Regions from separate parts of the Massilistercora timonensis genome, predicted to be linked through region 2. Evidence: predicted binding sites of a transcription regulator. Region 2 holds the regulator's gene; each other region holds the start of a gene.

Region 1 (7,709 bases), on a different contig from region 2:
CCTCTGTTTTTCTGCTTCTTTCGTTACTTCTTTCACCGCTTCTAATTTCTCTTCCTCAAACAGCTGCCCTACCTTTGTCAACATAATCCACTCCTTTATCTGCTTCGAATCCTCTTTCGTGATCACCTTATCTGAGAATACCAGCATTCCGGATAAGATGAAGGTCTGCACTTTTACATCTGCCACTTCTCGCGCCAACCTAAAACATCTGCGGATACATTCCTGCTTTTCTTGTTTCCCCTTATGTGTCAGGGGAAGAACAATAAACCGCATTTGATCCTCCGCTGTCAGTGGTTCGTGCTCTTTTATCTTTTTTGCCAATTCTCTTTCTGTCTCTTCCCAGTCCATCTCACATAAGAACGCTTCTTCCACTTGTAAACGCAGACATCCCACGTCAAGCACCGGCTGGGTTTGCCGTGGTTCAATATCCGCAGTATAGATTACGATCATACGGATCTTCAAAGCAGACTCGTTCCTGATTCTCCATTTTTTCATATACCGCTTGACCGTACATGAAATGTAATCCAGGTACTTCACCTTATCCCCGCTGTCATAATCACTCTCCTAATCCTATTATAGAAACTCTCCAGACAAATAACAAGCGTTCCTTGTATTACAGTCTCCTTATTCTTTTTTCAGTTCTCTGGATAATTCCGGCAGAAATGCCGTCTCCGATCATTGGCAGAACACTCGATTCGTGTTCTGATGAAATCAGTATAAACGCCCGGCTCATAAAAGGCAAGAAAAATCGGCACAGCCTTGCCAGGAATTCTGTGCCGATTCTTTTTTATTCGTATTCCCCTTTCACGACTTTCCGTCCCTGCAGCACCGTCTGATTCTTATTCACAAAGGACCGCGTCCGCGCCCGCAATAGGACTTTCCGCCCTTCCGGCGTCCGGGTATAGACAGTCTGGAATCTCCCCAGCGCCTTGCGGATATGTTTCTCAAAGACATAAACCCGGTCCTTGTGCTTCCCGAAGATCTCAGGAACCGCGTAAAACTCTTTGGCCTTCTGGGGCTTTCTTCCTCTCACCAGCAGATACCTGGGGTTGTCGATGACGCCCCAGATCTCCTCCATGCAGACTGCGAATGTGGTCTTGTCCCGCATGGTCCCGCCTTTCAGCGCCACGCTGATCACCGCCCCCTGCAGGGATTCTGTTTCCACCCGACTGTGCTGCGGATCCTCCAACTCCCCAAGCTCTTCCAGAGCTGCGGCCACCGCCTGGCCGATCTGGCGCATCCGCTTCTGCGGGGTGCTGAACTTGAACAAAAGATATCCGAATCTTCCGATCCCCAGACAGCCCAGGACCGTGATCACCATCAGGACCTTTGGCACCAGTGATCCGGGATATCGGTAAGTCATCTCGAAGAACAGCCGGACAGCCTCGGAAAGTACTGCTGACAGGATACTCAGGATCATAAATCCCAGAGCATGAACGAAAATGTACCCGGTATTGGCAGCCTCTTTGGGGATGTCCTCCCGCTGGCGCACCTCCATTCCGCCCCGGATCTCTTTCAGAGACTGCTGCCATCTCTGGCGCAGCCCTTCCCGGTCAGCCGCCCTTAAGAGCATGGTCTCATTGATCTCTTCCATCTCATCCCGGGTGTCAAACTCCGGGATCCCCAGACGCTCAATGCCGCTCTCGATCACCGGTTCCTGCCAGGATACCCCCAGGAAAGAGTCAAACCGGCGGACCAGTGTCTCGTAGTCCCCGGAAAGGTCCGGGTGCTTTTCCTTCCCCTTCTTCTGGGGGAAGATACAGGCCAGATGCCAGATATTGCCGGTCTTCTCCGGATGGTTCTTATCCGTACGGATGGTCCGGCCCCGCATCTGATTGCTCAACATAAAGGACCCTACATAGGTTGCCAGGATCAGCGAATTGATACAGGGAGCGTCCCACCCCTCGCCCAGCAGGGATTTGGTCCCCACCAGGGCGTTGATCTGCCCCTGCTCAAAAAGCTCTGTCACCACAGCCACCACATGGGTCTGCTTCCCCTTCACCTGCAGTTTCCCGTAGCCGGTCTCCCGGATGGGAGAGAGGGTTCCCTCACAGTCTTTTTCCGCCATCAGCTTCTCCAGGATCTCCTTTGTGTCCAGGGGTACGACGACCACGGAACCACTGAGAACTCCAAGCCTGATCCCGGCCTGATTTTTGCGTCGCAGGAACTCAAAGATAGGCACTGCCCCGATCTCCGCAGTCATATCTTCCTCCGTCCCCACAACGGACAGCTTTTCTTTCTTGATATAGTCGCACAGGATAAGGAGCCTGAGCCGTTCTCCCATGGCCTGCTGTTCTGTCTCCACAATCCTGCCGATGCTCTCCATCTTGCCCTGACTCTTGACCAGAAGCTTCTGCAGGGCGTCCTTGTGGGTCAGGGAAACCTTCTTCCTATAGATACATCCCGCTTCCTTCAGCTGTTTCTGGATCCCTTCCCTTGCTTCCTCTGATACCAGATAAGAGTCTGTATCGTCATAGAGGAATCCCTGCAGCAAGGCTTCCAGCCACTTATCCGTCAGTTCCGGCAGTCTTCCCTCTGTCCCGATCAGCCGCCGCAGATAGGGTGGAAAGGGGATCCCCTGGGCCTGGCAGAAGATGAGAAGGGCAGAGAAATACTTGGGCTCCTCCAGGAATTTCTCACTGTATCCTTCCGGATCCTGCAATCCCTTATGGGTGGCGATCATCCGGGTAAATTCCGGGCCGGTCAGAAGCTCCCGGTATACGCCGGCCGTCTGCTCCTGGTACTTCCCGATCTCTTTTAGCTCTTCTTTCGTAGGCCAGTTAAAATAAACATAGTCCTCATGGGGACAAAGGCTCCCCTCCCGCACCAGCTCCGGCGTAAAGATCTCTTCGTCGATAGGACCGCACAGATCCGTGTACCGCTTCCACTGCCCGGCAGTACTGTCATAGGGCGGCGTGGCAGTCAGCGCGATCACCGTCATCCCCTTCATCTCTTTCATAAAACTTTCCAGCGCTTTCCACCACTCGCTGCGCAGGTGATGGGCCTCATCCAGGCAGATCGTCTTCACCCCGGCTTCCTTCACCGCCGCCAGGATATCAAACTCCCGGAAGTCTACCGCCTCCGTTTCTTCAGCAAGAACCGGATCCGGCTCTTCGTCTTCTTCCTCCCCCTGATCCCGAAGCTCTCCCTGATAATGTTTCATGGCGCTGTACAGCGCCTGATAGGTGATGGCCGTGATCGGCTTCATCTGCTTCAGGTCATTGGACATCAGTTCCTCCGGCGCCTGTCCTTCTACAAGAAATCCTTCTGTGATCCGGGCAAGCCACTGCTGCCGAATGGTAATGCTGGGCGACAGGATCAGACAGGGCTCCCCCAGCCGCCGGATCAGCTCAATGCCAAGGGTTGTCTTCCCCGAGCCCGGCGCCGCCACAATATGCAGCTTGCCGTCCGCCAGATATTTTCCCGAATTGGACAGGACCCGCTCCTGGTAATCCCGCCAGGTCCCCTTAAATTGTAAAATGTTATCGTATCTGTTTCCCATCTCCATCTTACCCCCGCTTCTCCACCAAAATATCCATCCCCAGCAAATGTATGATCTGCAGGGTCTTTCCTATTTCTGCCGTCGCTTTCCCTCGTTCCAGATCTGAGATAAAACTAACGCTGAAGCCACTGAATTCAGCCAGATATGTCTGCGTATAATGAAGCTCTTTGCGCCTTTCTCGTATCGCTGTGCCAAGAGATTTGGTATCAATAATTTTCATATTTTCCCCATTTCTATGCCGTACGGCAAAATTGTAATTTTTTCATACTTTTTTTAGCCGTACGGCTAATTCCATTATAATTTATCCACCTGCTTATTGCAAGTTTTCTGGCGCACCAAAAAAGACAGAGTATGTATCTTCTACATACTCTGTCTTGCAATTTCAATCAATGAAACTATTCTTTTATCGGGCAGCTTTCTCCAGCGCTTCGCAGATCTTCTGCATTCCCAGCTTCTGCTCTTTCACCTTTGCCGTGATCGAGTTGTTGACCAGAGACAATTTTAATTTCGTCTTTCCACTCTTCATCTTAATGATCCTCTGGGACGGAACCAGTCCCTTTTTGATCTTTACCTCATCAAACTGATCAAAGGGAATACAGATCTTCCCATATATATGAGAAATGTCCAGAGTCTCCAGCACTGCGATCACCAGGAACCGCTCTGTAACCCCCACATAACAGTACACATTACTCAGCGCCCCCAACGCCAGCATTTCCGCTGTTCCGGACATCAAGGTGCCCCATGCCTGTCCCTGATAAGTTTCTCCCTCCGGGCAGATCGCGTCCAACATCTGTTTCATATCGGTATCATTCATCAACAATGCCATATCCGCTTCCTCCTTCCCCAAAGTCAACTTTCCTCTTCTGTTTTCATTATAGAAGGGGTCTATCCCTGATTTCTATCATGCTTCTGTAAAATGAATGTTAACGAAACCACACAGCGATAAAATTTACCAAAATTTTCTTTATTTACAACAATATTTTCAGAGATTTTGCTCTTGAAATCTGAAATCGCAGGACTATAATAAAGGCAAAGATTGATATATATTTAACGATTCATTTCAAAGGAGGAATTCATATGGCAAGGCTCAGAATGATGCGGGCGCCGCAGAAATACGTGCAGGGAAAGGATTCTCTTCTCCATTTCCACGAAGAGATGAAAGATCTGGGAAACAAATGGCTGTTCATCTGTTCCAACAGCGGCCACAAGATGTGCCACGACAAGATCGAGAAGAGCTTTGAAGGGACAACGGACATCCGCCGTTATGAAATCTTCGGTGGAACTTCCAGTGTAGGAGAGATTGAGAAAATGCGTAAGATTGTCCGGGAAAACGGGCTGAATGTAGTAGTCGGCGTAGGCGGAGGCTCTGCCATCGACACCGCCAAAGCGACTGCGCATTATGAGAAGCTTCCTGTGGTGATCATCCCCACGGTAGTTGCCACCGACGCCCCCTGTACCGGGCTGTCTGTGATCTACAATGACGACAAGACCTTCAACAGCTATCTGTTCTACCCCAAGAACCCGGAAGCCGTGATCGTGGACAGCGACGTGATCGCCAAAGCTCCGGTCCGCTTCCTGGTAGCCGGCATGGGCGACGCCCTGGGCACTTATTTTGAAGCCAGGGCCTGTGAGCGCACCGACGCTCCCAGCCTGGAAAACGGCGGGATCACCCAGTCCGCCATGGCTCTTTGCCGCCTTTGCTATCAGACGCTGAAGGAATACGGCGCGGCCGCCAAAACAGCCTGTGAACACAACGTGGTCACACCGGCTCTGGACGCCATCATCGAAGCCAACGTCTACCTCTCCGGCGTAGGCGCCGACAACGGCGGTCTTGCCGTCGCCCATTCCTTCTACAACGGCCTGACCGCCCTGGGCGGGCACAGCGCTCCCCACGGAAACTGCGTGGCCTTCGGCACTTTGGTCCAGCTTGTCCTGGAGCGGGCGTCCAAAGAAGAATTCAAAGAGGTTCAGGACTTCTGCATGGAAGTAGGGCTTCCGGTCACACTAAAAGAGATCGGCATCACCACGGAAGACCAGATCCGTGTGATCGCAGAGAAGTCCTGCGTGGAAGGCGAATCCATCCACAACATGGTAGCCGACGTAACGCCGGATCAGTTATATGCGGCCATCATCGCCGCCGATGCGCTGGGCCGGGAAGCGCTCCAGAACATGGACAGATAATCTCTCAGGGAACTAAAAGGCAGAGCATGTATCTACATGCTCTGCCTTTTCTCCGTCTATCCCAACATTTCTATGTATTCCTCCAGGCAGATCCCCTGTGAATACATCTCCTGCGCCGCTTCCTTCCCCACATATCGGAAGTGCCACGGCTCATTGATCGCCCCTGTGATCTCTGTTTTGTCGGGAGGATACCGTCTGATAAATCCGTACTTCCAGGAGTTTTTCTCAAGCCATCCGTATACAGAGTCCCTGGAACTATACTTGGTATCTGCGTTGATGTCTACCGCTATCCCGATCTGATGTTCACTGGTGCCCGGAACCGCGACCCATTCTTCCGCCAGTTCTCTGGCTTCAGATCTGGAATGTCCCTCATTTACATACGCTTCGGTTTTTTCCTCTAATAGCTGCCGCTGCTTTTCTTCTGTCCGGTATCCTGCCGCCACAAAGAGATGTAAACCTTTGGCCCTGGCGTCGTCAAACATATCCTGCAGACTGGGATAGATCCTGGAATCCACTTTCTCCCCATTGGATAATTCCGTCAGCTCAAATTCATAATTATCCGGTATATAGTTGTCCCTGTTGACCAGGATCAGATTCCATCCATTCTCCAGGCTGGCCGTCTTTTTGAACCCCAGCCTGCCGGCACATATCAGGATCCCGCAGCCTGCAACCGCAAGCAGCGCCAGGATCATAAGAAATCTTCTTATATGTCTTCCTTTGCGTCTTTTCCTGTATCTGCCCATTATTTTATCTCCGCCTTCCTGTACAGCCGGTAGACCAGCGGGATCAGAAGCAGCGCCACTACAAAGTACAGCGGCAGGATAACACTCGAAATATTCATAACCTGCCCGCCGATCTTTGTAAGGCTAAAGTTGCGAAGTCCGTCATAGATATTAAACAGTTTGTCCGGGAAGAAGGAAAAGACCGTCGCCAGCGGGACAATCCTGCTCAAAAAGGGAAGGAAACAAATGATGAAAACGGGTACAAGCGCGGCGATCACTGTCGAGCGGGTCAGCACAGAGACCAATATGGCCATCCCGGAAGTGAACAGCATACCCACATATCCGCCCGCCACGATCATAAGGTACCCTTCCAGTATGGTAATATTATAGCTGCTCCTCCAGAAGTCCAGCTGGATCGGACAATTTGCCCCGTCCGGGCCAAGGACAAAAAGTACAATGGCAGTGTACAAAAGGGTAAATACAACGTATAACACCGTAGAGACCAGAAATCCTGCGCCGATCTTCGCCCGGACCGCTTTATTTCTCCCCAGTTTTGTGGAGAAAAAGACGGCGTCTGCTTTTGTCTGAAATTCCTCGGAAAACATCCCCGACAGGAAGAACCCTGCAACCAGCGCCAGGATCATAAGAAACGTAGGGAGACTCTGCTGCAGAGCGCTCCACCCGTCAAAATATTCATAGTAAAGGGGCGTGTCCAGATCCTGATATTGGGCGATCAGGTACTCTTTTTCTTTGTCCGTATAATACTCCCCGCCGAAATCCAGATATTCCTTCAGATTGGCGATCCGCTTCTCATAGACGGCAGCTGCTTCCTCTTCCGTAATATTATCGATCGCGAAGTAATCGTATTTGCGCCAGGGACTGTTTGCGCTGTTGATCAGATCCGCGACTCCCCACAGACCCTGACATTCATAATACGCTTCCTCCTCCCCTTCTTCTGCGTAGATCCGGTGCTTTTCCCGGTAAACCTCCCGAAAAACATCTTCTGTCAGATATCCTTTCCATTTATTTTTCTCTTCCCTGAGGGCCCTTGCGGCCGTGATCCCCGTTATATGGTTCTGGTTTTCATCCACATATTCTACCTGGTCAATGGTCAGCATGGACACGGCCACAAGGACCGCCAGCAAAACCAGCAGCGCTACTTTATTTCTGGCCTTGGAAAATATTTTCAGGATTTCAAATCTTATCATGGTCGCCACCTGCCTTCTCTCCAAAATAGTGCAAAAACACATCTTCCAGTGTAGGCTGTACCGGAGTCGCTTCCGGGAGCGGCTTCCTGGAAGAAA
Region 2 (7,709 bases):
ATAAGTACCGCCGTAGCTTACCGGTGTTCCTTCATCCACCCATTTCACATGGGCTACATGACTTACAAGCTCCAGGGCGGGCTTGAGCGGCACGTTCTCCTTCTCCACTTCTTCGGATGGATACAGCCCGTAGGTAGAGATCCCGGCCCGGACAAGATCCAGGTTTGCTTCCTTCACATCAATGATCCCCGCGCTGTTGCAGCAATGGTAGTACTGGAAAGTAACACCATTTTCCTCCAATCGTTTTTTCATCCAGAGATAGCCTTCATACTGCTTGTTGGTAAAGGTCTTATCCGTCTCATCCGCCTTGGCGAAATGAGTGAACATCCCTTCCATGATAAGTCCCGGCAGCCGGGTGATCCCGGTGATGATCTCCGCGCTCTCCTCCTGGATCAGAAAGCCAAGCCTGGACATTCCCGTGTCCAGCTTGATATGCACATAAGCGTCTTTGCCAAGTTTCCCTGCCAGCTCGCTGATCCCTTCCGCCATCTCTTTGGTGTAGACGGTGAACCGTATCTCATGGGTGATGGCCGCCTCCCACTGATCCGGGAAGATACAGCCAAGGACCAGGATGGGCTTTTTGATCCCTCTTTTTCGCAGTACCACCGCCTCATCCAGGGTGGCTACCGCATAGCCCCAGATATAATCCTTGGGCTCCAGCATCCGGGCGATCTGCACCGCGCCGTGGCCGTAGCCGTCGGTCTTGATCACAGAGATCATGGACACGCCCTCCCGGGTGTTCTTATGCATCATCTCCATATTGTACTCAATGGCGTCCAGATCGATCCTGGCACATACTCTGTTATACTGTTTCATCATGTACACTCCCTTCTTTTTTCATTTCTGTTCTATCTGCAGACTCCGGATCTTACCGTGTCTGATGCTCTCATCCGCTTCCTTCATGGCCTGGGCCAGCTTCCCGATCAGGTCCCGTGCCAGCACGCTGTATCTTCCCTTTTCCTCCCGGGCCAGGTCTCCGGCTCTGCCGTGAAGCCAGGTCCCCAGAAGGGCAGCTGCTTCACAGGAGATCCCCTGGGCAAGAAGCCCTGCGATGATACCAGCCAGAACGTCTCCGGATCCCGCCTTTGCCATAGCGCTGTTCCCGGTGGGATTCAGATAAGTGCGCCCCTCTCCCTTTTGGATCAGAGTCACGGAATCCTTCAGCACACAGCCAAGTCCTGTCCCTGCGGCAAAGGTGCGAAGGGCTTCCACCCGGTTCGCCCGGATCTGATCTGTGGGGATCCCGGTCAGCCGTTCCATTTCCTTTAGATGGGGCGTGAAAATGTAGTCCCTGTGCCGAAGCTCTGACAGCCACTCCCGGTGCGCCCCCAGAAGATTCAGTCCGTCCGCGTCGATCACTGCAGGCTTCTCTCCTTCCAGCGCCACTGTCTCAAGGATCTTCCGGGAGATCTCTCCGGTCCCAAGCCCGGAACCGCCAAGCACCACGTCCGCCCAGGAAAGAAGCCCAAGAAGCTCTTCCCGGTCATAGTCCTGATAAGGCTTTACAATAGCCTCCGGCAGAAGCTGCTGCAGGATCGGCCTGTTTTCTTCCGGCGTGTAGATCTGAACCAGCCCCGCCCCTGCAGTATAAGCCGCGGCGGCGTTGAAGAAGGCGGCGCCGCTCATTCCTTTGCTCCCTGCGATCACCAGCAGCCGTCCATAAGTTCCCTTGTGGGAATCTTCCGGCCGCTCCGGCAAAAGCTGAGCGTATTCTTGCTCTGACAGAAGGACTGCCGTACCGGGATCCTGTTCAAGGGGAACTTCGCTGATCCCGATCTCTCTTGGGATCACCTGCCCGGCATATTTCTTCCCCGGATAGAGAAGAAGGCCGATCTTCCTTGCCTGGAAGGTCACTGTATAATCCGCCGCAAAAGCAATGCCCAGCACCTGTCCGGTATCCGCGGATACCCCGGAGGGAATATCCACCGCCACTTTCGTCCCGGAAGAAGCATTCATCTGCCGGATCAGCTCCCGGTAGCTTCCTCCCACTTCGCGGCTTAACCCTACTCCAAAGACGGCATCCACTATGATACTATATTCACCGGATTCCCATTGGTCACTGATCCTGCCGCCTGCCTGCACAAACCGTTCCATCTGGACTGCAGTTTCTTCCGTACAATGGCTTCTGTTCCCCGCCATCAAAAGGGTAACCTTCCCGCCTTTTTCCAGCAGGAGCCGCCCGATGGCAAAACCGTCTCCCCCGTTATTTCCGGAACCGCACACGATACACACATGGGAGAGATCCAGTCCCGCTTCCTCAAAGAAACGGACACATTCTCCGGCGGCTCGTTCCATAAGCTCCAGAGACGGCACCCCAAGAGTCTGTATCGTATACTGGTCCGCCGCCTTCATCTGGCCGCCACCCGGAAGATATTCCATACGCTCACCTCATTTACCCAGGTTTCCAAACATTTCTGATTATAAAGAACGTGCGAAGGCAGGCCTGTCTGAACACGCTCACCGTCACACGTTACTGTCGGATCTATTTATGTTCTTTGTTATATCTGCTGATATTATAAGACAGCTGCATCAGACTTTCTGACAAGTGGACATTCTCCACAATGATATTCTCCGGAAGATTCAGATCTGTATGAGCGAAATTCCAGATCGCCCGCACCCCGTTTTCCACCAGCATATTGGCCACCTCGATGGCCTTCTCTTTGGGGATGGTCAGCACCGCGATATCCACCTCATTCCTCTGGACAAAGCCTTTAAGCTCGTCCATCATACGGATGGGAACGCCCCGGATCGCCACTCCCTGCAGCCTTGGGTTCACATCGAAGATCCCTTTCAGGATGAAGCCCCGCTTCTCGAACGCCGCGTAGTTAGCCAGCGCCTGTCCCAGATTACCGGCTCCGATGATGATGATATTATGGTCTTCTTCCAGACCTAAGATCTTGCCGATCTCCGTATATAAATACTTTACATTATATCCATAGCCCTGCTGGCCGAATCCTCCAAAATTATTCAGATCCTGCCGGATCTGGGAGGCTGTCACCTTCATCCTCTTACTCAAGTCGTTGGAGGAGATCCGTTCCACTCCATTCTCCAGCAGCTCTCCTAAATATCTGTAGTACCTTGGCAGTCTGCGAATAACTGCCTGTGAAATCTCTCTGCCTTCCACAATTTTCACCTTCCTGTTCCATTCTAGAGTTTATTATATAGAATTGTCTGTACAAAGTCAAACTTTTAGTTGTTTTTTGTCCTGTTTCCGCTATAATGAAAACGTATGCGAAAGATTTGGAGGCGTTTATGATACTTGCATGTCACGGGATTGAAAAAGCATTTGGAGAGGAAGTCATCGTTCATGACGGCTCCTTTCATATAGAAGAATATGAGAAAACAGCCCTGGTGGGGTCAAACGGCGCAGGCAAGACCACTCTGCTTAAGATGATCGTGGGAGAACTTCTCCCCGACGCGGGCTCTGTCACCATCGCCAAAGACAAGACCCTGGGCTATCTTGCCCAGCACCAGGAGATGACCGGCGACAACACCATTTACCAGGAAGTGCGTACCGCCAAGGCGCACATTTTCCAGATGGAGCAGCGGATCCGGGAGATCGAACTTGCCATGCCACACCTTACAGGTGAACGGCTTAAAGAAGAAATGGAGACCTACAACCGGCTGACCACTCAGTTTGAGGCGGAAAATGGCTACGCCTGCGAGAGCGAGATCACCGGCGTCCTGAAGGGTCTTGGCTTTGAGGAAGCGGATTTCTCCAAGGCCATCGATACCCTCTCCGGCGGCCAGAAGACCCGGGTGGCTCTTGGCAAACTGCTTCTTCAGAAGCCGGATATCCTGCTTCTGGACGAGCCCACCAACCATCTGGACTTAAATTCCATCGCCTGGCTGGAGACCTACCTTCTGAATTACCAGGGGGCGGTTCTCATCGTCTCCCACGACCGATACTTTCTCAACCGGGTAGTCACCAAGGTGGTAGAAATCGAACAGGGAGAACTTCACACCTATCTTGGAAATTATACGGATTATGCCGCCAAGAAAAAGCAGGTTCAGGAGGCAAAGCTGAAGGCATACTTAAATCAGCAGCAGGAGATCCGTCATCAGGAAGCAGTCATTGAAAAGCTCCGGTCCTTCAACCGGGAGAAATCCATCAAGCGGGCAGAAAGCCGGGAGAAAATGCTGGAGAAGATCAAAGTCATCGACAAACCGGCCGCCCCTGACACGGAGATCCACCTGAAGCTGGAACCCTCCTGCCAGAGCGGCAATGATGTGCTGAGCGTAGAACACTTAAGCAAGGCATTCCCTCCCCAGGTATTATTTTCCGATGTCAGCTTTGAGATCCGCCGTGGGGAACACGTGGCGGTGATCGGGGACAACGGTACCGGCAAGACCACCCTTCTGAAGATCCTGAACCGGGTCACAGAGGCGGATTCCGGGCTCTTCCGTCTTGGGACCAACGTGCATATCGGCTATTACGACCAGGAACATCATGTCCTTCACATGGAGAAGACGATCTTTGAAGAGATCTCGGACGACTACCCTGCCCTTACCAACACCCAGATCCGGAATATGCTGGCCGCCTTCCTCTTCACCGGCGACGATGTGTTCAAGCGGATCGGGGACTTAAGCGGCGGCGAACGGGGCCGGGTGTCTCTTGCAAAGCTTATGCTCTCCGAGGCCAATTTCCTGATCCTGGACGAGCCCACCAACCACCTGGACATCGCCTCCAAGGAGATCCTGGAACGGGCGCTGAACGACTACACCGGGACCGTGCTCTACGTCTCCCATGACCGGTACTTTATCAATCAGACCGCCACCCGGATCCTGGACCTGGTAAACCAGAAATTTGTCAACTATATCGGAAATTACGACTACTATCTGGAGAAAAAGGAAGAGCTTACCGCCGCTTACAGCAAGCCCGCCCAGACAGATCACCCTGCGGATACCTCCTCCCCTGCTTCCTCCTCCGGCTCTAAGCTTGACTGGCAGGAGCAAAAGGAAGCCCAGGCCAGGGAGCGCAAGCGGCAGAACGAATTAAAGCGAACGGAAGCGCGCATCGAGGAGCTGGAAACCCGCAGTAGTCAAATCGATGAAGAGATGACCCAGGAAGAGGTCTACACCAACTCTGTCCGCTGCCAGGAACTGGCCCGGGAAAAAGCCGGTATCCAGGAAGAACTGGAGACCTTATATGAGCGCTGGGAGGAACTGGCGCAATAGAATATGACTGAAAAGAAACGGGACAGCGCCGCCGGGCGCTGTCCCTCTTTTTAACATTTTAAGAAATGCTTACTTCAGTTCTTTCAGGATCTCCTTTAAGAATTCCCAGGTACGCTCTGTGGAAGCGATATCCAGCTTCTCATTAAAGGAATGGATGTCCAGGATGTTGGGGCCAAAGGATACGCAATCCAGATCCGGGCGTTTCCCCAGGAACAACCCGCACTCCAGTCCTGCGTGCACCGCAGATACCACCGGCTCTTTCCCGAACATTTTCTCATAGATATCTACCATGACTTTCCGAAGTTCCGAATCCGGATTAAACTGCCATGCCGGATACTCGCTGATGGTCCTGGTGGTTCCACCAACCACTTTTCCGCACTGCTCCAGCTGCTCTCTCAGCTGCTGCTTCCGGCTCTCCACGGAGCTGCGGATCAGGTAAACGGTGCGCACCTTGTCTTCCGAGGTCTCCACTACGCCGATATTCAGAGAAGTCTCTACCAGGCCTTTCAGCTTCCTGCTGTACTCAATAAGACCGTTGGGGCAAAGCATCAGATAAGCGATCACCCGCTCTCCTGCCTCTTTGGTCAGAGCCGCTTCTTTGGCTGCGCCTTCTGCCGCTGCCGTTACATCCAGGGTGGGTTCTTCTCCCATAAATTCCCCAAGCCAGATCTCCTTCATCTCTTCTGCCATAGCAAGGATCTTGTCCACATCCTTTTCCGCTGCCAGCAGAACTGCTTCGGACTCGGAGGCGATCACGTTGTCCTTGGAGCCGCCGTTGATGGAGATCAGGTCGAAGGCTGCTTCTTTCTGGATCCGGTAGAGAAGCCGTCCCAGCATCTTGTGGGCATTTCCTCTCTGACGATGGATCTCATTTCCGGAATGTCCGCCCAGAAGCCCGTGAACCTTGATGCGAACCTTCGTCCCTTCTTTTTCCTCTCTTGCCACCGGGATCAGGGTCTCAAATACGATACCGCCTGCGCAGCCGGAAGTCAGGACGCCTTCCTCCTCGGAGTCGATATTCAGAAGCTTCTTTCCCTTTAATCCGGACAGATCCACAGCTTCTGCTCCGCCCATACCAGTCTCCTCATCTACGGTAAATACCGCCTCAATGGGAGGATGAGGGATATCATCGCTGTCCAGGATTGCCATAGCCATGGCAATGGCGATTCCGTCGTCGCCGCCAAGGGTCGTTCCCCGTGCCTTTACATAACCGTCTTCCACATAGAGATCCAGACCGTCGGTCTTGAAATCATGATCAGAATCCGGAGTTTTCTCACACACCATATCCATATGCCCCTGAAGGATCACCGGCTCGCTGTTCTCATAGCCTGGCGTCCCGGGCTTTTTGATGATCACGTCGTTGGCCTCATCCTGCTCTACTTCCAGCCCGCGCTCCTTGGCAAACGCCACGCAGTAATCACTGATGCGCTTTGTGTCGAAAGTCCCGTGGGGAATCTTGCACAATTCCTCAAAAAAGTGAAAGACTCTTTCTGGTTTTACTTCTGTTAATACTGCCATGTTTCCTTACCTCTTTTCTTTTGCATTCGGACCCAAAAAGAAGGTCCCCATATCCTACCTTCTATTATGGAACTGAATTCATAAAAATTCAACCGGTTCCATAAAATAAAATCAAGAATCTTTGATCGGCAGGATATCCCATGAAACAAACCCTTATGACAGCGGAAACCCTCATTCTCTTCGCGCTGATAATCCTGTTCCCCGGGGTGATCTTAGAGGGAGCGCAGGCCGGTCTGCTGCTCTGGTTTAACACAGTGCTTCCCGCCCTTCTCCCCTTTCTCATCCTGTCCAATCTGCTGCTTGGCTCCCCGGCGATCCAGGGCCTCGCCCGGATCACCGGCCGTTTTTTGCGTCCCCTATTTGGCGTCTCTGATTATGGATCCTATGTTATGCTCACCGGCTTTCTCTGCGGTTATCCCATGGGGAGTAAAACAGCTGCCGATCTCACCCGCGCCGGAAGGATCTCCCTGGAAGAAGGCCAGTATCTCCTCTCTTTCTGCAACAACACCAGCCCCATGTTCGTCCTGGGATTCGTAGCCGTCCAGTGTCTGCAGGCCCCCGCCCTGGCTCCTCTTTCCCTTCTCCTTCTGTGGGTTCCCCCACTGCTTCTAAGCTTTCTTTTCCGCCCCCGGAAGTCCCGCTGTCATTCGGGGAAATACAGCATTGATCTGAGATCATCCGCTCCTGCAAAAGGCCGGAAATTCCCAGGTGAGCTCCCAGATGGAATGGATAGCGCTATTATGGACGGCTTCACCGCCATCACCCGGATCGGAGGCTATATCATCCTATTCTCCATCCTGATCCAGCTAATGCGCCTTCTTCCCTTCCGGGGATCCCTGCCCTTCCAGGTCCTGCTGTCCTCCCTGGAAGTCACAAACGGCGCCGCCCTGACCGGAAACCTTCCTCTTTCTTTTCCGGCCAGGTTCTCGCTTTGTATGGGGATGGTCTCCTTTGGCGGCTGGTGCTCCGTGGCCCAGACCCGGAGCATGATCCAGGGAAGCGGTCTCTCCATT
Region 3 (7,709 bases), on a different contig from region 2:
TTCTCCCAGCTCCAGAAGAGGGGTTGGAAATCTGGCCGGAGCCACAGAGTACCGCAGCACACAGGCGTGATAACCCTGATCCAGGAAATGCACCGCCAGAGGCTCACCCTCCCGGTAACTCAGCTTCTCGTACCCTCCGCCCGGGCAGATCACCACCATGGGCCGCTTCTGGATCCGGATCTTCTCCGTGGGCGTATCCAGAAGATAGGTCTCAAGCTTTGCATATTCCAAAGAACCTTCCACCTGTATGGGTATCTCAAGATATCTCATTCTTCTCCTCCTTGTCACCGGATGCTATTATACAACAATTTCCCTGTTTTGAAAACATCCGATTCCTGTTTGTCCCCCTGATCTGCCTTCAGGATATAAAGTCTGGACTCAAAATCCCGGCACATTTTTTCATTTCCCTGTGCCTGCCCGGAAGAGGCGTCCGTTGTGATCAATCCTGCGTTCATCAGCTCGCTTCCGTAATGGATGTCCCTTCCCCCATTGACCCTATAAGGCAGATCCTCAGTCAACCCTTTCAGGCGAAGCCGGGTATAGGGCAGATTGACGCCGTTCAGGACACGGTACCAGCCTACGATGGCCTCCTTCCTGTCTTCGCTTACCACCATCCAGGCCGAAGTATTATGTTCAAAGGGGCTCTGCAGCCGGTAAAATGTGCCGAACTGGAATAACTGCCGGTACTGTTTCATAAATGCGATCTGCCCCTTTACCTCTTCCTGTTCATCGGCCGTCAAGGTATTCAGGTCCAGCTCATAGCCAAATGTCCCGAAATATGCCACATTCGCTCTTGTATCCAGCGGTGTGATCCGGTTGATCTGATGGTTGGGAACGACAGACACATGGGTTCCCATGCTGCTCACCGGATAACAGTAGGAAGTCCCGTACTGGATCTTGATCCGCTCTACTGCGTCAGAATCATCGCTGGTCCAGCACTGAGGCGCGTAATACAGCATTCCCGGATCAAACCGCCCGCCTCCGCTTGCGCAGGATTCAAAGAGAACCTGCGGGAATTTTGAAGTCAGCCTCTCATAAAGATCATAGACTCCAAGGATATACCGGTGATAGACCTCCCCCTGCCGGTCAGGCGGAAGCGCCGCTGAATAACATTCCGTGATACTCCGGTTCATGTCCCATTTGATATAAGACACCTTTGCCTCAGAAAGGATCTTATCCATCATCTCATAGATCCGGTCCACCACTTCTTTTCTGGAAAAATCCAGCACGTACTGGTATCTTCCATGAGAATTCCTGCGTCCAGGCGCCTGAATGATCCAGTCCGGATGTTCCCGGTAAAGGTCAGAATCCTTATTCACCATCTCTGGCTCAAACCAGAGACCGAATTTCATACCCAGATCTTCAATCCGCCGTGCCAGCCCGGTGATCCCGTTCTTCAGGCGATCCGGATTGGCCACCCAGTCGCCTAATCCTGCCTGTTCCCCGCACCGTTTCCCAAACCAGCCGTCATCCAGCACAAACAATTCCACGCCGCACTCTCTTGCCTTTTCCGCGATTTCGACCAGCTTGTCTTCTGTAAAATCAAAATAGGTGGCCTCCCAGTTATTGATCAGGATCGGGCGCACCCGGTCCCTCCAGTAACCTCTTGCAAGACGCTTCTGATACAGCCTGTGGAAGGTCTGGCTTAAATGGTTCAGCCCCTGATCCGTATATACCATCACTGCTTCCGGCGTCTGGAATTCCTCAGAAGGATCCAGTTTCCAGTCAAAGCAGTGGGGATGGATCCCCAGCAGCACTCTCGCCGTATCGTAGGTATCCACCTCCACCTGCGCCAGGAAATTGCCGCTGTAGATCAGGCTAAATCCAATGGCTTCCCCCTGAAACTCATCCGCCGTCGGACGCTTCAGGATCATAAATGGATTGTGGTTGTGGGAAGAATTTCCTCTGATACTGCCCACAGACTGGATCCCCTGCTCCAGCCTTCTCGTCTTTGGATACCGCTCTCTCGCCCAGGCGCCGGAGAACTGGATCATATCATAGCCGCTGTCCGGAAGATCCAGACAGAGGCTCATGGCCGACTGCAAATGAAGCGCCTGTTCCCCCCGGTTTACAAAACGCGCGTTCCTTGCCAGGATCCCGCCTGCGGCAAAAATGGTGTAAAACAGCTCCAGCTCCAGCCCTGTCACCGGGTCCGCCAGCCGGATCACCAGCGTCTCGGCCTCTTCTTCATTTTCAACATAGGTTGCCGGAAGTCCGGGAAGCTTGGGCTTCCCTGCCTGGATCCTGTATTCCCGGAAACAGAACTCCGAGATCCGGCTTCCGTTTTCCTGAAGGACTTCTGTGGCAGGCATGCGATAGTCCGAGGTGCCGAACACCCCGTATTCCTGCCGGATATGCTCCATAGAAAACCGGTTGTCCGTATCAAACACACAGGAGGACATGGGACGTGAAGAAGTCTCCAGAAAATAAGAACAGTCCTCCGGTATCTGAATACGTTTTCCAAAATAAATCTGACCCATCTGATGATTGGGAAGTACTTTCATGATATAACTGATCTCCTGATTATAAAGATGAAAGGTATCTCCCGCCCGATTCACTGCAATCCCCATTGCACACTCCTCCTGCTGTTTCTATTGAATAATTCCCGGAAAAGGAAACGGCGCATTCTGGAATCTCCAGGACACGCCGTCTGTCTCTCCTATTGCTTCCGCTGCTTATTTGTAATTTACGATTTTACCAAAGTCAGCCTTCAAGGAAGCTCCGCCCACCAGGCCGCCGTCAATGTCAGCCTGAGCAAATAATTCCGCTGCATTTCCTGCGTTCACAGATCCACCGTACTGGATACGGATAGCTTCTGCAGTAGCCTCATCATAAACTTCCGCGATGCACTCACGAATGCCCTTGCACACTTCCTCTGCCTGCTCGGTGGTTGCAGTCTTTCCGGTTCCGATAGCCCAGATCGGCTCATAAGCGATAACCATAGCCTTTGCCTGGTCGGCTGTTACGTTCTGAAGGCCTACCTTTACCTGCTGACGGATGAAATCCATGGTCACGCCCTGCTCTCTCTGCTCCAGAGTCTCGCCGCAGCACATGATGGGGGTGATACCATGTTCGAAAGCTTTCAGCACCTTCTTATTTACATCCTCATTGGTCTCTCCAAAGTAGTCTCTTCTCTCAGAGTGACCCAGAACCACATATTTTACGCCGGCGTCTACCAGCATAGCCGGAGCGATCTCGCCGGTGTAGGCTCCGCTCTCTTCAAAATACATATTCTCTGCCCCAACCTGGATGTTGGTTCCCTTGCAGGCCTCTACCACCGGAACGATGTCGATGGCCGGCACGCAGAATACTACGTCTACTTCTTCATTTGCTACCAGTGGTTTCAGTTCTTCCACCAGGGCAACTGCCTCGCTAGGAGTCTTGTTCATCTTCCAGTTGCCTGCGATAATTTTCTTTCTTGCCATTTTCTTAGTCTCCTTAAATTGTATGAAATAAAATGGGTATGTTCGCTCGCGCTCGTCAACTACGGCGAACTAAGTAAACGCTAACCTCAACCTTCGCGCTGCCAGACGGGTATGTTCGCCTCCGCTAGGACTCACGCTTCGCATTTCATGCTCGCGCTCGTCAACTACGGCGAACTAAGTAAACGCTAAGCTAAGGAAGTTCTTCGAGACTAGGCTCGAAAAGACCTCGCCAAGTTCCGAAGAACTAAATTCGCACTAGGTTCGAAAAAACCTCACCAAGTGCTCTATTTATCATTAGCGGCTGCTACGCCGGGCAGTTCTTTGCCTTCCAGGAATTCCAGGGAAGCTCCGCCGCCGGTGGAGATGTGGGTCATCTTGTCGCCATATCCCAACTGGTTTACTGCTGCTGCAGAATCTCCGCCGCCGATGATGGTGGTGGCGTCTGTCTCTGCCAGAGCCTTGGCAACTGCCTCAGTGCCGTGTGCGAAGTTTGGCATCTCGAACGCTCCCATAGGCCCGTTCCATACAACGGTCTTAGCGTCCTTCACGGCATCGCAGAAGATCTTCTCTGTCTCCGGTCCGATATCCAAGCCTTCCCAGTCTTCCGGGATCTCGCCTGCTTTTACTACTTTCTTGTTAGCCTCATTGGAGAAATCATCTGCGATCACGGTATCAACAGGAAGCAGAAGCTTCACGCCTTTCTCCTCAGCCTTTTTCAGCATGTTCAGCGCATATTCGCAGTAATCTTCCTCAAGAAGAGATTTACCTACGCTTCCGCCCTGCGCCTTGCTGAAGGTGTAGGACATACCGCCGCCGATGATCAGGGTGTCTACTTTATCAAGCAGATTCTCGATCACAGAGATCTTGCTGGAAACTTTGGCTCCGCCCAGGATGGCCACAAAGGGACGTTCCGGATTATTCACTGCATTTCCAAGGAAATCGATCTCTTTCTGCATCAGATATCCTACTACAGCGGTATCTACATACTGGGTAACGCCTACGTTGGAGCAATGCGCTCTGTGTGCGGTTCCAAAGGCGTCGTTTACAAATACATCGCACAGGGAAGCCAGCTCTTTGCTGAACTCCTCGCCGTTCTTGGTCTCCTCCGCACGATAACGGGTGTTCTCAAGAAGGATCACATCGCCGTCTTTCATGGCTTCTACCGCAGCCTTTGCGTTTGGTCCCACAACTTCCGGATCAGCGGCAAATTTTACTTCCTGGCCCAGAAGCTCGGACAGGCGTACTGCCACAGGCGCCAGGGAAAGTTCCGGAACCGGCTGTCCCTTGGGCTTGCCAAGATGGGAACAAAGGATAACCTTTCCACCGTCAGCGATCAGCTTCTTGATGGTGGGAAGAGCTGCTACCAGACGGTTCTCGTCAGTGATCTTTCCATCGATCAGCGGTACGTTGAAATCGCATCTTACCAGGACTTTCTTTCCTTTTACATTAATATCGTCTACAGATTTTTTATTAAGCATAAGTCTGCCTCCTCAATTTTTATAATTTCATCCAGAAAAGGGTCCGGTCCTTGAAAGACCGGACCCTTTTTTGAGTCTTGATTATGCTAATTCAGAGAAGTATTTGATTGTTCTTACCATCTGGCTGGTGTATGAATTCTCATTGTCATACCAGGAAACAACCTGAACCTGTGTGGTTCCGTTGTCCAGAGGAAGTACCATCGTCTGAGTAGCGTCGAACAGAGAACCATATCTCATACCGATGATATCGCTGGATACGATCTCGTCTGTGTTGTATCCGAAGGACTCGTTGGAAGCAGCCTTCATAGCCTCGTTGATCTGATCAACGGTTACGTTGCCCTCTACAACAGCGGTCAGGATCGTGGTAGAACCTGTCGGGGTCGGAACACGCTGAGCAGCTCCGATCAGTTTGCCGTTCAGTTCCGGGATAACCAGACCGATGGCTTTCGCAGCGCCGGTGCTGTTAGGAACGATGTTGCAGGCAGCCGCACGGGATCTTCTCAGATCGCCTTTTCTCTGCGGTCCGTCCAGAGTCATCTGATCGCCTGTGTAAGCGTGGATGGTACACATGATACCTGTCTTGATCGGTGCAAGGTCGTTCAGAGCCTTTGCCATCGGAGCCAGACAGTTTGTAGTACAGGAAGCTGCGGAGATAACAGTATCTTCCGGCTTCAGGGTGTTGTGGTTTACATTATATACGATAGTTGGCAGGTCGTTTCCAGCCGGTGCGGAGATAACGACTTTTCTTGCTCCAGCTTTTACGTGTGCGGAAGCCTTCTCCTTGGAGGTGTAGAAACCTGTACACTCCAGAACAACGTCTACACCGATCTCTCCCCAGGGAAGCTCCTCAGCGTTTGCCTTTGCGTAGATCTTGATCTCCTTGCCGTCAACGATGATAGAGTCATCGGTTGCCTGTACGGTGTCAGCCAGTGCGTATTTGCCCTGTGAAGAATCATACTTTAACAGGTGAGCAAGCATCTTCGGAGATGTCAGGTCGTTGATCGCAACTACCTCATATCCCTCTGCTCCGAACATCTGTCTGAACGCAAGACGTCCAATACGGCCGAATCCATTGATCGCTACTTTTACTGCCATGATTAATTCCTCCTAAAAAGTTTAATTCGCCGCTTTCCGCGGCTTTATTTGTCAATCCCTTAACATTGTTAAAGAATCATCAACTGTAGATAATTGTACTAAATCCAATGCAAAAATTCAAGTCTCTATTTGTATTTTTATGGAAGATGCTTAAAAACCGGCTTTCTGTCCTTAAATTCTGTATAATATTCAAAACCGCAGGCTCTCAGGATCTCCCCCACCTTGTGGTAATCATAGGCGACGTGCTCCGGACAGTGCCCGTCCGCCCCTACTGTAATGATCTCTCCTCCCAGTTCCCGGTAACGCTTCAGTACATCCGGATGGGGATGGGCGAAGGGAAGACCGTACTTCAGGCCAGCTGTATTTAATTCCAGCCCTTTCCCGTTCTCTATCAGAAAGCGCAGGATCTCATCGATCTCCTGGGAGAACCGTTCATACCGGTAATCTCTCTCCCGGTTCCTTCCGTACCGGACCACATAATCCAGATGGCCCAGCACGTCAAAGTCCTGAAAGGCCCGGATGTCTTCCAGCGTCTCGGTAAATGTCTGCCGGTAAGCCTCTGTGTCCGTCTGGCTGGCAAAAAGCTGTCCGGTGGCCGGATCAGAGGAATCCACACAATGGACGGACCCGATAACAAAGTCAAAGGGATACCGGGACACAAACTCCCGGTAATAATCTCCCAGGTAAGGCCGCAGTCCCAGCTCCACGCCGATCCTGACGTCGATCTGATCCCGGTATTTCTCCTGCAGGGGACGAAGAGTCCTGAAATACATTTCCGGGTCAAAAATACTCTCCTCTCCCCACTCCATATCGTCCTTGTCAAAATGATCTGTAAAACAGATCATCTCCAGTCCTTTCCCAATAGCCGCCCGGATCATCTCCTCCGGAGCCGCCCCGGAATCATGGGAAAAGAATGAATGCATATGCACGTCTGCCCTCATGATTGTTTGTCCTCTCTTATCTAGTCTTGTCATTTCCCCGGATGGTCCCGCCGCCCAGTACGCAGTCGTCCTCATACAATACCACTGCCTGTCCCGGGGTGACGGCCCGCTGGGGTTCTTCAAAGGTGCACAGGATCTCATCCTCTCCGGTCTTTTCTACGGTGCACCAGGCGCCCCTGTGGTTATAACGGATCTTGGCCCACACCCGCCGGGGAGCCGTAAGATCCGGGATCGCCATGAAATTCACCTGGTCCGCCCGGACGGTACGGGTCAGGGCGTTTTCCGCCGGTCCCACCACAATCTCATTGGTCTCTGGCCGGATCTCCAGCACGAACACCGGCATTCCCATGGAAAGTCCCAGGCCCTTCCGCTGGCCCACCGTATAATGGATGATCCCCTTATGCTGTCCCACCACTGTACCGTCCGCAAGGACAAAGTTACCGGGAATGCTTTCTCTCCCGGTATATTCCCGGATGTAGGAGGCATAGTCTCCGTCCGGGACAAAGCAGATGTCCTGGCTGTCTGGCTTATCCGCCACGCGAAGGCCCAGTTCCTGGGCAATCTCGCGGATCCTGCCCTTGTCATAAGCGCCTACCGGCATCAGGGTATGGGCAAGCTGCTCCTGGGTCAGACTGTACAGGGCGTAAGTCTGATCCTTCTCCCCGCCCTTTGCCCTGCCAAGGGTATACCTTCCATTATCCAGCTGACAGACCCGGGCGTAATGCCCGGTGGCGATATAATCCGCCCCGATGGCCCGGCTCCGGTTAAGG

What was found. The regulator Rex, encoded in region 2, represses fermentation and respiration genes when NADH is low (regulators of the CRP and FNR family bind a similar motif). The targets are predictions, from matches to a motif close to ATTGTTAANNNNTTAACAAT.
Region 1: ACML7B_RS05260 (glycerol dehydrogenase) is a predicted target of Rex. The motif match lies at 4,538-4,557, and genes of this name have one in related genera.
Region 3: gap (type I glyceraldehyde-3-phosphate dehydrogenase) is a predicted target of Rex. The motif match lies at 6,063-6,082, and genes of this name have one in related genera.

What each region holds. Positions count from the first base shown of each region.
Region 1 is NZ_DBGCJQ010000061.1:16,418-24,126, reverse strand. It holds gene ACML7B_RS05280 (hypothetical protein) at 1-450, opposite strand, end outside; gene ACML7B_RS05275 (DEAD/DEAH box helicase family protein) at 788-3,502, opposite strand; gene ACML7B_RS05270 (helix-turn-helix domain-containing protein) at 3,510-3,722, opposite strand; gene ACML7B_RS05265 (hypothetical protein) at 3,906-4,328, opposite strand; gene ACML7B_RS05260 (glycerol dehydrogenase) at 4,580-5,683, shown strand; gene ACML7B_RS05255 (M15 family metallopeptidase) at 5,740-6,375, opposite strand; gene ACML7B_RS05250 (ABC transporter permease) at 6,426-7,613, opposite strand; gene ACML7B_RS05245 (ABC transporter ATP-binding protein) at 7,600-7,709, opposite strand, start outside.
Region 2 is NZ_DBGCJQ010000038.1:1,777-9,485, reverse strand. It holds gene alr (alanine racemase) at 1-819, opposite strand, end outside; gene ACML7B_RS02960 (NAD(P)H-hydrate dehydratase) at 838-2,379, opposite strand; gene ACML7B_RS02955 (redox-sensing transcriptional repressor Rex) at 2,483-3,124, opposite strand; gene ACML7B_RS02950 (ABC-F family ATP-binding cassette domain-containing protein) at 3,253-5,178, shown strand; gene ACML7B_RS02945 (aminoacyl-histidine dipeptidase) at 5,248-6,696, opposite strand; gene ACML7B_RS02940 (transporter) at 6,852-7,709, shown strand, end outside.
Region 3 is NZ_DBGCJQ010000072.1:2,200-9,908, forward strand. It holds gene ACML7B_RS06710 (alpha/beta hydrolase) at 1-270, opposite strand, end outside; gene ACML7B_RS06715 (alpha-galactosidase) at 285-2,570, opposite strand; gene tpiA (triose-phosphate isomerase) at 2,676-3,425, opposite strand; gene ACML7B_RS06725 (phosphoglycerate kinase) at 3,710-4,903, opposite strand; gene gap (type I glyceraldehyde-3-phosphate dehydrogenase) at 4,985-5,998, opposite strand; gene ACML7B_RS06735 (histidinol-phosphatase HisJ family protein) at 6,136-6,939, opposite strand; partial or broken gene mnmA (tRNA 2-thiouridine(34) synthase MnmA) at 6,956-7,709, opposite strand, start outside.